One region of the Streptomyces sp. NPDC020875 genome, then DNA from elsewhere that is predicted to be linked to it. Evidence: riboswitches for the same ligand, from Rfam matches in the RefSeq annotation. Region 1 holds a riboswitch; each other region holds the start of a gene.
The links. A riboswitch is a leader RNA that binds a small molecule or an ion and turns the genes downstream of it on or off. The one in region 1 is predicted to bind cyclic di-AMP.
Positions count from the first base shown of each region.

Region 2: another riboswitch for cyclic di-AMP. It lies ahead of AB0G74_RS04375 (transglycosylase family protein); the one in region 1 lies ahead of AB0G74_RS25675 (LysM peptidoglycan-binding domain-containing M23 family metallopeptidase).
Region 3: another riboswitch for cyclic di-AMP. It lies ahead of AB0G74_RS21115 (C40 family peptidase); the one in region 1 lies ahead of AB0G74_RS25675 (LysM peptidoglycan-binding domain-containing M23 family metallopeptidase).

Region 1 is NZ_JBFADP010000049.1:27,767-32,638, reverse strand. It holds gene AB0G74_RS25690 (XRE family transcriptional regulator) at 1-459, shown strand, start outside; gene AB0G74_RS25685 (DUF6126 family protein) at 605-784, shown strand; gene AB0G74_RS25680 (tyrosine-protein phosphatase) at 822-1,634, opposite strand; cyclic di-AMP (ydaO/yuaA leader) riboswitch at 2,102-2,261, shown strand; gene AB0G74_RS25675 (LysM peptidoglycan-binding domain-containing M23 family metallopeptidase) at 2,267-3,247, shown strand; gene AB0G74_RS25670 (SGNH/GDSL hydrolase family protein) at 3,441-4,241, shown strand; gene AB0G74_RS25665 (tyrosinase family protein) at 4,321-4,872, opposite strand, start outside.
Region 2 is NZ_JBFADP010000005.1:45,099-49,970, forward strand. It holds gene AB0G74_RS04365 (cytochrome P450) at 1-766, shown strand, start outside; gene AB0G74_RS04370 (transglycosylase family protein) at 927-1,922, shown strand; cyclic di-AMP (ydaO/yuaA leader) riboswitch at 2,211-2,390, shown strand; gene AB0G74_RS04375 (transglycosylase family protein) at 2,394-3,122, shown strand; gene eno (phosphopyruvate hydratase) at 3,569-4,849, shown strand.
Region 3 is NZ_JBFADP010000036.1:24-4,895, reverse strand. It holds gene bioB (biotin synthase BioB) at 1-447, opposite strand, end outside; gene AB0G74_RS21125 (8-amino-7-oxononanoate synthase) at 676-1,866, shown strand; gene AB0G74_RS21120 (ATP-binding protein) at 2,125-2,619, shown strand; gene AB0G74_RS21115 (C40 family peptidase) at 2,729-3,208, opposite strand; cyclic di-AMP (ydaO/yuaA leader) riboswitch at 3,212-3,373, opposite strand; gene AB0G74_RS21110 (hypothetical protein) at 3,722-4,042, opposite strand; gene AB0G74_RS21105 (ATP-dependent Clp protease proteolytic subunit) at 4,039-4,674, opposite strand.

The sequences.
Region 1 (4,872 bases):
TCCCGGCTGGAGACCGGCCGGCGCCAGCCGTCGCTGCCGATGCTGCTCGGTCTCGCCAGGATCTACGGTACGACAGTCTCCGAGCTGCTGGGGGAGTCGTCGCCGGAGCACGACCCGGTGATCAGGGCCGGGAGCCGGGAGCCGTCCCAGGCCGACGGGTGGACGTACCACCAGGTCGGCGGGCCGGGCCGGGCGATGCAGTCGCTACGGCTGATCGTGCCCTACGGCGCCCAGGGCGAGCTGGTCCGCCAGCACCCCGGCGAGGAGTGGCTCTATGTCCTCGACGGCCGGGTCCGGCTGTCGCTCGGCGACACCGTGCACGAGCTGGGACCCGGTGACAGCGCGCACTACGACTCCCTCACCCCGCACCGGATCACCGCCGCGACCAGGGACGGAGCAGAGATGATCTTCGTCCATACGCTGCTCCAGAGCCCCGATATCTTCCATCCGCACTTCTGACGGCGCCCCGTGCCGGTCCGGCTTCGCCGCCCGGCCCCCGACGACCGTCAGAACCGCCCGACCGGTCCCGGTGACCGGCCGGGAACCCCTCCCGGCCCGGCCGGGGGACAGCCCCGGCCCCGGGCCGGAGAAAGCAGAGGCCGTCATGGTCGAGAACCCCACCGCGGGCGAGGGTGCGGCACTCCCCGCCGACCGTCCCGTCCGGGAGCGCAAGGAGGAGGGCAAGTTCCCCAAGGGGATCTGGATCCGGCTCTTCGCCTATCTCGTCGCCGGACATGTCTTCGCGGGCTTCCTCTATCTCCTCTTCGAGGTCGGCGCGAAGTAGTCGCGGGCCCCGGTCGGGGGCGCCGCCGCGCCGCCGGTCAGGCCGTGGTGAGCAGCCGCTCCCGCAGCCGGTCCCGGGTCTCCGGGGCCAGGCCCAGCCCCCGGGACAGATACTCCTCGGTCCCGCCCCAGGTCGAGTCGATGGTGTCGAAAGCGGCCCGCAGATACGCCGGACGCGCGTCGAACAGCGGGCTCAGCAGCTCCATCACCTCGCCGGACGTCCCGGCGGGCGCGTCGTCGGCCCGCCGGACCAGATAGCGGCGGTGCGGGTCGTTGGACTTCAGATAGTCGGCCTCGATCGCCTCCCGCTCCACCCCGACCGCCAGCAGCGCCACCGCGATCGAAAGACCCGCCCGGTCCTTGCCCGCCGCGCAGTGCATCAAGGCCGGGACGCTGTCCTCGGCCAGGGCCCTCAGGACCCGCCCGTGCTCGCCGGTCCGGCCCGTGATCAGGGTCCGGTACGACTCCACCATCCGGTCCGCCGCCCGGCCGTCCGCCAGCAGGGACCGCAGCTGGGGCAGATCGCCCCGGTGGACCACCTGCCAGAACTCGGCGCCGTCGGCCGGATCGCTCAGCGGCAGATTGAGATTCCGCACCCCCGGCAGGGTCACGTCCGGGCCCTCGATCCGGATGTCGGCCGCGTTGCGGAAGTCGAAGATCGTATGGAGGCCGAGACCGGCGAGGAAGGCGGTGTCGCTTCCGGTGGCATGAGCCAGATGGCCGCTGCGGTAGAGCCGTCCGTGGCGCACCGTCCGCCCGTCGCCGGTCGGCATGCCGCCGACGTCGCGGAAGTTGCGGACCCCGGCCAGCTCGGGCTCGGTGGACGGAACCTGCGGCACCTGCTGCGTCACTGAGGGCTCCCTGAGGCGTCACTGCCGTCGGCCCGGACGCCGACGGTGGCGTGAACCCGACGATACGACATCGGTTCCGTCGGGCGATCTTCTTGTCGGACCGGTCCTGAGTGGTGCCGCGAGGGTGCCGGAGCCGGGCCGGAGAACGGCCGAACCGGCAGAGGATCGTAGGGTTCTGTCCGTATTCATGCCCAATAGGTGCTTCGTCGAACATGCCCCGCCTCATGGGTAGATGGGCGCTCCTCATGAGCAGGATCACAATCGTGACGTTGTGTGGCGGGGGCCGCCGGGCGGGACGCCCCCGGCGGTGGGGAGTTGGCCCGGGGGTCTCCACGGAGGGTGACCGGCTCCGGCGCCCCCGCAAGATCGACCCCGGTCGCTGCCGTACCGCTTGGCTTGTTCCTGGCGACATGGCCGGTTTACGGTCGCCGAACTCCGGACGGACCGCCGAATCCTGCCGCCGCCCGGACTTTCCTTCACCCGAACCACGTGGCAGGAGCGGGGGACCCAGGTAGTACGCCGATCCGGGCGACCGGACGGCTCGGGGTGAAGCCGTGCCCGACGGGCGCGGCCGGGCAACTCCAGCCCGAACCCGACAGCTCACCTCGCAGGCGCCGGAGAGGAAACGCGCCATGCCCGGAAAGGGTAAGCACCGCCGTCCCCGGACGACGGTCATCACACGCGGCATCGTCGCCGCCGGTACCGGCGGAGCCGCCATCGCCCTGCCCCTGATCGGGGCCACCGGCGCCCACGCCGCCGAACCCGCCGCCCCGGTGACCGCCGCCGTCGCCCCGGCCGCCCAGGTGACCCCGGCCGCCGCCGAGAAGACCGCCGCCGGAGCCACGACCTATGTCGTCGTCGCCGGTGACCACCTGTCCAAGATCGCCGTCGAGCGCGATGTCGAGGGCGGCTGGCAGCAGCTGTACGCCGACAACCGTACGGCCGTCGGCGACGACCCGTCCCTGATCCACCCCGGTCTGAAGCTCACCCTGAACGGCGAGGGTGCCGAGCGCCCGCAGTCCGGGACCGGCGAGAAGCCGGCGAAGGCCGAGAAGAAGGCGGAGACCGGCAAGGCCGACCGCGCCTCCCGCGACGGCGCCCGGGCCACCGCCCCGGCCCCCGCCGCCGAGCCCGCCCCGGCGAAGCAGGCCGCCCCGGCCGCCGAGCCCGCCGCCGCGGAGCCCGCCCCCGAGTCCGCCCCGGCCACCGGCGGCTGGTCCGCCCCGGTCGACGGCGCCGTCAGCACCCCGTACCGCGCCTCCGGCGCCATGTGGTCCAGCGGCTACCACACCGGTGTCGACTTCGCGGTGCCCACCGGGACCGGCATCAAGTCCATCGGCCCCGGCACCGTCGTCTCCGCCGGCTGGGCCGGCGCGTACGGCAACGAGGTCGTCATCAAGCACACCGACGGCACCTACTCGCAGTACGCCCATCTCTCCTCCCTCTCCGTCGCCGCGGGCCAGACCGTCAGCGGCGGACAGCAGATCGGCCTCGCCGGTTCCACCGGCAACTCCAGCGGCCCGCATCTGCACCTGGAGGTCCGTACCGGACCGGGCTACGGCTCCGACATCGACCCCGTCGCCCATCTGCGGAGCCACGGCGTCAACCTCTGAGCCCGCCGAGCGCGTTGAACCCGGCTCGTCCCGCGCCCCGGACCGCCCGTCCGGAGCGGCCACCGCGTCCCCCACGACACCCCTGTCGTGGGGGACGCGGTGTATTCCCGGCCGGTCGCGGGATCACGGTGTGATAGATCACGGCCCGTCAACCCCTCCCTACGGTCGCGTAGGTCACATCCCCGAGGGGAGGATGGTTGCCGTGGCAGACGATTCGAGCACAGTGATGACCGGCGGGATCGGGTCGTACGCGGCGATCGGTGACAGCTTCACCGAGGGCGTGGGGGACCCGGGACCCGATGGAACCTACGTCGGCTGGGCGGACCGCTTCGCGGTACTGCTCGCCGACCGCGTACCGGAAGGCACCTTCCGGTACGCCAATCTGGCCGTACGCGGCCGACTCCTCGACCAGATCGTGGCGGAGCAGGTGCCCAGGGCGCGGGCGCTCGCCCCGGACCTGGTGTCGTTCTGCGCCGGGGGCAATGACATCATCCGCCCGGGCAGCGACCCGGACGACGTGGCGGAGCGGTTCGAACGGGCCGTCGCCGAACTGACCGGGGCCGTCGGCACCGTCCTGGTCACCACCGGCTTCGACACCCGTGACATCCCGGTACTGCGCCATCTGCGCGGCAAGATCGCGACCTATACGGCTCATGTCCGGGCCATCGCCGACCGCTACGACTGTCCGGTGCTGGACCTGTGGTCGCTCCGGTCCGTGCAGGACCGCCGGGCCTGGGACCCCGACCGGCTCCATCTGTCGCCGGAGGGGCATACCCGGGTCGCCCTGCGGGCGGGTCAGGTACTGGGGCTCGACATCCCGGCCGACCCCGACCAGCCGTGGCCGCCGACCCCGCTGCGGGGCACGCTGGAGGTACGGCGCGACGACATCCACTGGGCCCGGGAGTATCTGGCGCCGTGGATCGGGCGGCGACTGCGGGGCGAGAGCTCCGGCGACCATGTGGAGGCCAAGCGGCCCGATCTGCTGCCGCTGTGACGCCGTGTCCGAGGGCCCGCCCGTACCGGGAGCGGGCCCTCGGACACGGTCATCCCGTCATCCGGTCACGCCGGGACCGTCAGGCGTAGGTGTACCACTGGGTGTGGTCCAGCAGGCTGGCCGGTGTGGTGTTGGTCCACGGCGCCATGTTCTCGTTGAGGGCGACCGCCCCCGTGGTGCTGGTGCTGGGCAGGTACTCGGCGCTGGTCGGGTGGAGCGCGTGCCAGTCGGCCCAGAGCTTGTCGACATAGGCGTGGTGCAGCCAGAACACCGGGTCGTTGGGGGACGTGGCGCCCTCCATATGACCCCGGACCCAGCTGTGGACCCGGTTGTGCATGCTGTAGTAGCCGTCCGTGCCCTCCAGCCGGGCCCGGAAGCCCGTCGAACCGTCCCGGAACGGGGCGGAGTCGTAGGTGGTCAGGGTCAGCGCGTCGGCGACCTGCGCCGCGGTGGGCAGGGTCGGTACGAAGAACCCGAGGGCGCGCCGGAGGTACACCCCGGTGTCGACCCCGACGGTGATGTTCCACTTGCCGCCGGAGTGGGCGAACGGGCCGTCCATGACCTGATCGTCCTGGGCACGGCCGGTGCCGCCGAGGAAGTCCGGGGCCCAGAGCGACGAGGAGGCCGTGTT
Region 2 (4,872 bases), on a different contig from region 1:
GGACTGGGCGGGGATGATGATCCGTCACGGCGGCGGGCCGCGCGGCGGGGTGGCGCGGGCGGTGAAGCGGATCCGGGGCTATCTGGCGGAGCTGATCCACCGCAAGCGGGAGAATCTGGGCGCGGAGGACGCGGACGATCTGATCTCGGGGCTGATCCGGGCCAGCGACCACGGTGAGCACCTCACCGAGAACGAGGTCGTCGCGATGTGTTTCGTACTTCTCTTCGCGGGGTTCGAGACGACCATCAATCTGGTGGGCAACGGCCTTTACGCCCTGATGTGCCATCCGGAGCAGCGGGCCCGGCTCCAGGAGTCGCTGGCGGCGGGTGAGACGGCGCTGCTGGAGACGGGGATCGAGGAGCTGCTGCGGTACGACGGCCCGGTGGAGATGGCGACCTGGCGGTACGCCACCGAGGAGCTGACGATCGGGGGCGTACGGGTGGCCGAGGGCGACCCGGTTCTGGTGGTGCTGGCGGCGGCGGACCGGGACCCGGAGCGGTTCGACGGGCCGGATGTTCTGGATCTGGCGCGGCGTGACAATCAGCACCTCGGATACGGGCACGGCATCCATTACTGTCTCGGCGCGCCGCTCGCCCGGCTGGAGGGCAGGACCGCGATCGCGACGCTTCTGACGCGCCTTCCCGACCTGCGACTGGCGGTGGATCATGGCGATTTGCGGTGGCGCGGCGGCCTGATCATGCGTGGACTGCGCACCCTTCCGGTGGAGTTCGATCCGGTTGTTACTGACGGACCATCAAGAATGTGATGTTCGCGTGATCTCCGCTGCATCGACTTGTGACAGACGTTCGAGTGCGGCTACGTTCACCCCCGTTCCAGCCCTCAGCGGAAAGGCTCAGCGCATGCTCTCCGGGAATGGTCGACATCGCCGTCCTCGACAGGCCCCGGCCCTGGTCGTCGCAGCGGGGGTGACGGGGTCCGCGATCGCGATCCCGCTCCTCGGCGCGACCTCGGCGTCCGCCGCGGACTCCGCGGTCTGGGACAGGGTCGCGGAGTGCGAGAGCGCCGGGCAGTGGAGCGCCAATACGGGCAACGGCTACTACGGCGGTCTTCAGTTCTCCCAGGAGACCTGGGACGCCTTCGGCGGTGCGCAGTTCGCCGACCGGCCCGATCTGGCGAGCCGCTCCCAGCAGATAGCCGTGGCCGAGAAGGTGCTCGCGGCCCAGGGCGTCAAGGCGTGGCCGTCGTGCGGGTCCAACGCCGGGCTCGGGGCGGGTGCCTCGACCGGCGTCGACCCGGGCGCCGATCCGGTGCCGAGCGGCCCGGCGGCGAAGCGCGCCGCGGACGCGGCCAAGGAGACCGCCCCGGCCGAGCCGCGTGACGCGGGCGGCCGGGACACCGGTGCGGCGACGCCCGGGGCGGACGCGGGCCAGAAGAAGGAGACGCCCGGCAAGTCCGCCGAGGCGCCCGGGACCGGCAAGCACCGCGGTACGCCCGCGACGGAGCCGGGCACGGCGGGCGGCGGCGCCCCGAAGGCCGGTGCCGGAGGTGCCGACGCGGGTACGGACGCCGGTGCGGGAGCCCGTACCGACGCGACCGCCCCGGACGCCGCCGTGGACGCCATCGACCCGTCCCGGATGTCCGGCCCCGACCGGACGTCCCGCGGCGACACCCCGGGCCGGGCCGACGCCCGGAACCAGGGCGACCCGGGAAGCGCGGGCGGATCCGGTGCCACGGACCCCGCGAACGGGACCACCGCGAAGGACAGTAAGGACACCGCGGGCGAAACCGCCCCGGCGTCCGGTACTTACACGGTGCGCACCGGCGACAATCTCTGGGCCATCGCGGAGGCGAAGGACGTCCCCGGCGGCTGGCCGGCGCTCTACGAGGCCAACCAGAAGGTGGTCGGTGCTGATCCCGACCTCATCCTGCCTGGCCAGAGCCTTGATCTTCAGCCGAAGTAGCGTGCGCCCCGGCGAAATTGACGTAGTGATTCGTCATTAAATGTCCGGTTTCGCGTAAGTGAGACATGAGTCTCTTTGCCCAGGTCGTCGTCCCGGCCCTTCCGGAATTGCCGATTCCGCGCGTCACCTGCGGAAACGCAAGTTACCGGAGGGGCGGGATGGGTGATTTGCCCATGATGTTCCGTCTTTGAAGAACCGGGACGGCTGTGGCTACGGTCTGGACCGCTCGCCAAAGCGGGCACCACTGACCGTCACGCCGAATCCTGCCGTCGGTCGGGGGGAACAGTCGTCGCGACAGCGCCGAAGGCAGGAGCGGGGGACCCAGGTTTGTGCCGGTCCCGTCCGCCGTCCGCGAGGACGGCGGACCCCGGCTAGGGGTGAAGCCGTACGACCCGAGGGTCGTCCGGCCGGGCAACTCACTGCGCTCGAACCCGACAGCTCACCTCGTAGGCGTCGGTGAGGAGATCCGCCATGCTGTTCGCCACCAAGGGCAAGCACCGCCGTCCGTCCAAGGCCGCCAAGTTCGCCGCCTTCGCCGGGATCACCGGTGCCGCCATCGCCGCCCCGCTGATGGGCGCCACCTCCGCCTCCGCCGCCACCGCCGCCGAGTGGGACAAGGTCGCCCAGTGCGAGTCCGGCGGCAACTGGTCCATCAACACCGGCAACGGCTACTACGGCGGACTCCAGTTCTCCCCGTCGACGTGGGCCGCCTTCGGTGGCACCAAGTACGCGTCCAACGCGCACCTGGCCTCCAAGGCCCAGCAGATCGAGATCGCCGAGAAGGTCCTCGCGGGCCAGGGCAAGGGCGCCTGGCCGAGCTGTGGTGTCGGCCTCTCCAACGCCCCGTACGGCGGCGGCGCGGCCGAGCAGGCCCCCGCCCAGCCGAAGCAGGAGCAGCCCAAGAAGCAGGCCGCGCCCAAGGCCGCGCCGAAGGAGCAGAAGCGGGCCGAGGCCCCGACCACCCGCTCCGAGCGCGCCGAGGCCCCGGCCCAGAAGCAGGCGCCGAAGAAGTCCCAGGGTCCCGCCAAGGGCTTCCTGAAGGGCGACGGCACCTACGAGGTCAAGGCCGGCGACACGCTGAGCAAGATCGCCGAGGCCGAGCAGGTCACGGGCGGCTGGCAGAAGCTCTTCGAGCTGAACGAGGACATCGTCGACGACGCCGACGTGATCTTCCCGGGCCAGCTGCTCCACCTGAGCTGACCCCCGACGGGCCCCGGGCCGCCGCCGTCCCCGCGGCGGCCCACCCCCCACGGGTCCGTCCCCCCGGCCGTCCTCGCGCCGGGTCCTATCACGGCCCCGGCCCGGAGACGGCCACCGCCCCGGGCCGGCGCGACTCCCCCGTACGCGCCGGTCCGGGGTTCCCCGTATCGCCCCCGGATCACCCCCGCGCCGAACCCGCCCCACGGCCCCGTACGGCCCCGCCGCCGATGCCTCCGTACACCCGTCTGAGCGGGCGAGAGCGCAGGTGAGAGCCGTTACCGGCGGGTAGTGGCGCGGCCTTCGCCGGTCACCGCGATTCTTCGTACTCTTTTTCGTCCCAGGGGGCGGGCACCGGCGGGACGGCGCCCCCCGTCCGGTTAGGCTCGTGACCGCAAGGGCCGAAACAAACCCGCATCCCACGCGTCACATCCCAGAAGGAGATGCTCGTGCCGTCCATCGACGTCGTCGTAGCCCGGGAAATCCTCGACTCCCGGGGCAACCCCACGGTCGAGGTCGAGGTGGGCCTCGACGACGGCAGCACCGGCCGTGCTGCCGTGCCCTCCGGTGCCTCCACGGGCGCCTTCGAGGCCATTGAGCTCCGCGACGGGGACCCCAACCGCTACCTGGGCAAGGGTGTCGAGAAGGCCGTTCTGGCCGTCATCGAGCAGATCGGCCCCGAGCTGGTCGGCTACGACGCCACCGAGCAGCGCCTGATCGACCAGGCCATGTTCGACCTGGACGCCACCGACAACAAGGGCTCCCTCGGCGCCAACGCCATCCTCGGTGTCTCCCTCGCCGTGGCGCACGCCGCCTCCGAGGCGTCGGACCTGCCGCTCTTCCGCTACCTCGGCGGCCCGAACGCGCACCTGCTGCCCGTCCCGATGATGAACATCCTCAACGGCGGATCCCACGCGGACTCCAATGTCGACATCCAGGAGTTCATGATCGCGCCGATCGGCGCCGAGTCCTTCTCCGAGGCCCTGCGCTGGGGCACCGAGGTCTACCACACCCTCAAGAAGGTGCTGAAGGGCCGCGGCCTCTCCACCGGCCTCGGCGACGAGGGCGGCTTCGCGCCGAACCTCGGCTCCAACCGCGAGGCGCTCGACCTCATCCTGGAAGCCATCAAGGAGGCCGGTTACACCCCCGGCCGCGACATCGCGCTGGCCCTGGACGTCGCCGCCTCCGAGTTCTACAAGGACGGCGTCTACGAGTTCGAGGGCAAGTCCCGGACCGCCGCCGAGATGACCGAGTACTACGCCGAGCTGGTCGAGGCGTACCCGCTGGTCTCCATCGAGGACCCGCTGTTCGAGGACGACTGGGACGGCTGGAACACCATCACCGCGAAGCTCGGCACCAAGGTGCAGCTCGTCGGCGACGACCTGTTCGTCACCAACCCCGAGCGGCTGGCCCGCGGCATCGAGGAGAACTCGGCCAACGCCCTGCTGGTCAAGGTCAACCAGATCGGGTCCCTCACCGAGACCCTGGACGCGGTCGAGCTGGCCCAGCGCAACGGCTTCAAGTGCATGATGTCGCACCGCTCCGGCGAGACCGAGGACGTCACCATCGCCGACCTGGCCGTCGCCACCAACTGCGGCCAGATCAAGACCGGCGCCCCGGCCCGCTCCGAGCGCGTCGCCAAGTACAACCAGCTCCTCCGGATCGAGGAGATCCTGGACGACGCGGCCGTCTACGCGGGCCGCAGCGCGTTCCCCCGCTTCAAGGGCTGACACCCGGGAGGCCGATGCCGACA
Region 3 (4,872 bases), on a different contig from region 1:
GGAGAGCAGCCCGAGACAGGCGCAGACCTCGACGTCCTCGTTCCGTTCCTTGATCGTCTCGATGGTGCGGGAGACCCGCTCCACATCGCGGTCGGTCGGACCCCGGCCGCTCGCCACCAGACAGACCCGCTTGGCGCCGCCCGCGACCCCGGCGGCGGCCGCTTCGGACGCCTCCTCCGGCTTGAGCCAGGTGTACTTGAGGATGCCCGCGGTCGACCCCAGCCGCTGCGAGCAGTACGAGCAGTCCTCGGGACAGAGCCCCGACTTCAGATTGACGAGATAGTTGAGTTTCACCCGCCGCCCGAACCACTGGCGGCGCACCCGGCCCGCCGCGGCCACCACATCGAGTACGTCGTCGTCGGAGGTCGCCAGAACCGCCAGCGCCTCGTCCCGGGTCGGCGGCTCGCGCCGCAGCCCCTTCTCCACCAGCCTGTCGAGAAGCTCCATGGCGCCGATCCTGGCGTACCGGACTCCCCCCGGGAAAGTCGGAATCTCACAACAGACCGCCGACGAAGTGTGTGTATGACCACATGTGGAGCCGGGGCGCACCCGGTTAGCCTCTGTGAGCTGCCTACAAAACGAACTGGTCGACGGCGGACGCCGGAGCGGCGCCCGCGCGGCGGCCACGACCGCCCGGCGGCGGAACCCACGGGAACGAGCGGGGGAGCGCGACAGATGCCCGATGACCCCTTCGGCTGGCTCGACGACGAGTCCGCGCGCCGGGAGCGCGCCGGGCTGGTCCGCGCGCTCCGGCCGCGCACCGCCGACCCGGAGACGCTCGATCTCGCGGGCAACGACTATCTGGGCCTCACCCGGCACCCCGAGGTGGTGGCCGCCGCCGCTGCCGCCGCGCACCGCTGGGGCGCGGGCGCCACCGGCTCGCGGCTGGTCACCGGAAGCACCACCGCGCACGCCGCCCTGGAACGCGAACTCGCCGCGTTCTGCGGCTTCGAGGCCGCCCTCGTACTGGCCTCCGGCTACGCCGCCAATCTGGCCGCCGTCACGGCGCTCGGCGGACCGGGGTCCCTGATCGTCTCGGACGCCGCCAACCACGCCTCGATCGTCGACGGCTGCCGGCTCGCCAGGGCCGAGACCGAGATCGCCGCCCACGGCGACCCCGCGGCCGTACGGAAGATCCTCGACGCCCGCCCCCGGTACCGGGCGCTGGTCGTCACGGACGCGGTCTTCTCAGTCGACGGCGACGCGGCACCGCTGGCCGAACTCGCCGCGATCACCGCCGAACGCGGTGCGGCGCTCCTGGTGGACGACGCGCACGGGCTCGGCGTCCTCGGGCCCGGCGGGCGCGGTACGCCGTACGCCGCCGGGATCGCCGGAAACCCGGGCGTGGTGGCGACCGTGACCCTCTCCAAGTCCCTCGGCAGCCAGGGCGGCGCGGTACTCGGCCCGGCCCGGGTCATCGCCCATCTGGTCAACACCGCGCGGACGTTCATCTTCGACACCGGACTCGCCCCGGCGGCCGTGGGCGCGGCCCGGGCGTCGCTGCGGCTGCTGGCACGGGAACCGGGCCGCGCCGACCGGGTCCGCGCGGTCGCCGCCGAACTGTACGCCCGGCTCACCGGGGCGGGGCTGACCGCCGCGCGCCCCGACGCGGCGGTGGTGTCGGTACGGGCACCCTCGCCCGAGGCCGCCGTCCGCTGGGCCGCCGACTGCCGGACGGCGGGGCTCCAGGTGGGGTGCTTCCGGCCCCCGTCGGTTCCGGACGGGGTCTCCCGGCTCCGGCTGACCGCCCGGGCCGATCTCACGGACGAGCAGATCGCCGCGGCGGTCGCCACCGTGATCGGCACCGCGCCGCCCGAGGCCCTGCCTCCGGGCCGGACACCCGTCCGCCCGGCTCCGGAGCGCTGAACGGCGCACCGAGGCCGGACATTTGCGTATGGGTATGGCTAAAAACGGTCTTGCGTGGCAGAGTTCACCGCTTCGGGCGACAGTTGTCCACAGATCTTGGCGGATCGTGCCTGCGGCGGCAGGATGAGGGCAGTCCGACGCTCGGTGCCCCGCCGAAGCCGTCCGAGCGGCCCCGCCCCGGGCCGCCGGGAGCCGGGAGACCGGGACGTCGGAGGCGCGGCCGAGGCACGGCCGCGGCTGGGAAGGGACGGCGTCGCCATGGCGGATCTGCTGGAGAGTTCGATCACTCTGCCGAGCGACCCCGGGTCGGTGTCCGTGGCGCGCGGACATGTCACCGAAGTCGTCGCCGAGTGGGGGCTGCCGCCCGGTGGGGACATGGCCGACACCATCCGGCTGATCGTCTCCGAACTGACGACCAACGCCGTCCAGCACACCTTCGGCCAGTCGCCCACCTTCACCGTCGATCTGCTGCTGGAGCGCGACGAGGAGCTGAGGATCGGGGTGACGGACAGCCATCCCCGCCGGCCGCAGCGGCTGCCCGCCGCGGTCCGGCAGGACAACGGGCGGGGGATGGTCATCGTCCGCAGCCTCACCGCGCACAGCGGCGGCCGGCTGACGGTCACACCGACGCCGGACGGCGGCAAGACCGTCTGGGTCGCCCTGCCGTGGGCCCCGACGGCCCGGGACGGCGCCGACCGGAACCAGAGCCGGAACCAGGGCCGGGACCGGGGCCGCGGGCCCGGTGAGCCGTAGGCACCGGCGCTCCGCCGCCCGGGCGGCGCCGGGGCACCCAGGACGCGCGGCGGCCCCGGAGGAGGATCCCCCCCCCGGGGCCACTACGCGGCTCAGCTCCGCCGGAGCGTCACTTGACGCGCCCGTACGACACGCTCTTGGTCCAGATCTTGTCCAGCTTCACCCAGGAACCCCGCTTGGGCGAGTGCCAGATCTTCCCCTTCCCGGCATATATCCCGACGTGGTAGACCCCGCCGCTGCCGTGGAAGAAGACCAGGTCTCCGGCCTGGCGCGACTTCACCGAGATCTTGCGGGTCTTGTTGTACTGCTGCTGCGCGGTCCGCGGGAGCTTCTTCCCTGCCTGCTTGTACGAGTAGACCGTCAGCCCCGAGCAGTCGAAGCGGGACGGGCCCGCCGCGCCGTACTTGTACGGTGCCCCCTTCTTGGACGCGGCGACCTTCAGAGCCTTGCCCGCGTGCGCCGTGGCGGCGGCCTGCGCCTCCGGCGTACCGCCCGGTACGACCATCGAGGCACCGAGCGCCGCGATCGTCAGGGCGGACACGGTGCCCGCCCGGCCGAGCAGGGACGGGACGTTCATCTGCGCACTCATGCGCAACCCTTCGTCAGCCGCCTGTGAAGGATGACCTGTCGGGTTCGGGCGGACGAAGGTGCCCGGCCGCTGGCGCGGCTTCACCCCTAGGGACTTCCGGATCGATCGCTCCGGCCGTCCCGTACTGCCTGGGTCCTCCACTCCTGCCGAATGCACTTCTGTCGACCAGTCATCCGGGACAGCGGCAGGACTCGGCGTCCGCCCGGACCGCCCCGCCGAGGTGACGGGGGCTTGTCGTCCCACGGATCTTGACCCATCAAGTGCCGGATTTCGAAGCCAAAACGGCGATATGTGAGTTTCGCCACGAATGCGCCGTTCGTATGAATCGGGCCGGCGCGGCGCGCCTCCGTGGACACCCGAAGGGTCGCTCACCAGGCCGGGGATAGGACTTTCCGTTAGCGGGATCGTCGGCCCGGCGCAACTCGACCGTAGTCGTTACCCGCGGTTCGACTCCACCGATCGAGGGAGGAGTTATCCCACTCGAACGGCGGTTGACGGACGGCCGACGGGGCGTCAGTGCGACGGCGACTTCGGGATCGTGACCCGGAATGTCCGCCTTTCGCCGTCGAGTACGCGCAAAGCCTGCGCGAGAGTCGCGGTATGCAGCTCGCTCTCGCCCCGGCGATGCATCAGCGTCAGGGCGTCCCGGAGCTCGATCGCCCGCGCCACCAGCGCCTGAGCGGCCCGCAGGGCGCCGTACGTATGTTCCGAACGGGCCGGATTGATCCGGCCCACCAGATCGGCGACGGCGAGATAGGCATCGAGCAACTCCCCCTCGGCACGGGTGAGCGCGGGCAGCGGCGGAAGCTCGGGACGGGGTACGGCAGGGGTCATCGCGAGCCGCCGGGCCCAGAGCTCTTCCGGCTGCCGATCACCTGGTCCACCAGGCCGTACTCCTTCGCGCCCGCCGCGTCCAGGAAGAGATCGCGCTCCAGATCGGCCGCCACCCCCCGCTCCGTCCGGCCGGTGTGCCGGGCCAGCACCTCCGTCGCCACGGCCCGTTGGCGCAGCAACTCCCGCGCCTCGATCTCCAGATCGGACGGCATCCCCCGCATCGGCTCGTCGAGGGCGGGCTGCCGGAGCACGATCCGCGCCCCCGGCAGCGCCATCCGCTTCCCCGGCGCCCCGGCCGCGAGCAACAGGGCTGCCGCCGCGGCGACCTGGCCGATACAGGTCGTCTCCACATCGCAGGTGATCACCTGCATCGTGTCGTAGACCGCCAGCGCCGCACTGAGCGAGCCGCCGGGGGAGTTGAGGTAGAGGGCGATGTCCCGGTCCGGGTCGGCGTGTTCGAGATGGAGGAACTGGGCGATCGCGTCATTGGCCGCCGTGTCGTCCACCGGGGTGCCGATGAAGATGATCCGCTCCTCCAGCAGCTTGCTGTACGGATCCATGGTCCGGACGCCCCGACTGGTCCGCTCGGTGAGCTGGGGAAGGACATAGCGGGCGGCGGGACGGCTGGTCATGGCGTACCTCGTTCCTCGGGGCCTGTCGTCTGTAAAAAATGTACAGGACGTACAGTTCGTCAGGAGGTGTCGACCGGGAATCCCCGAACGAATCCCCTGGTCGGAGCGGAGATTTCGCCCTCGGCGAGCGGCGGCGGCCGACCCGGTTCGCGTACGGCCCCGGCGGGGGGGGGGGGGGCGGCGGCCCGCGGCGGCGGG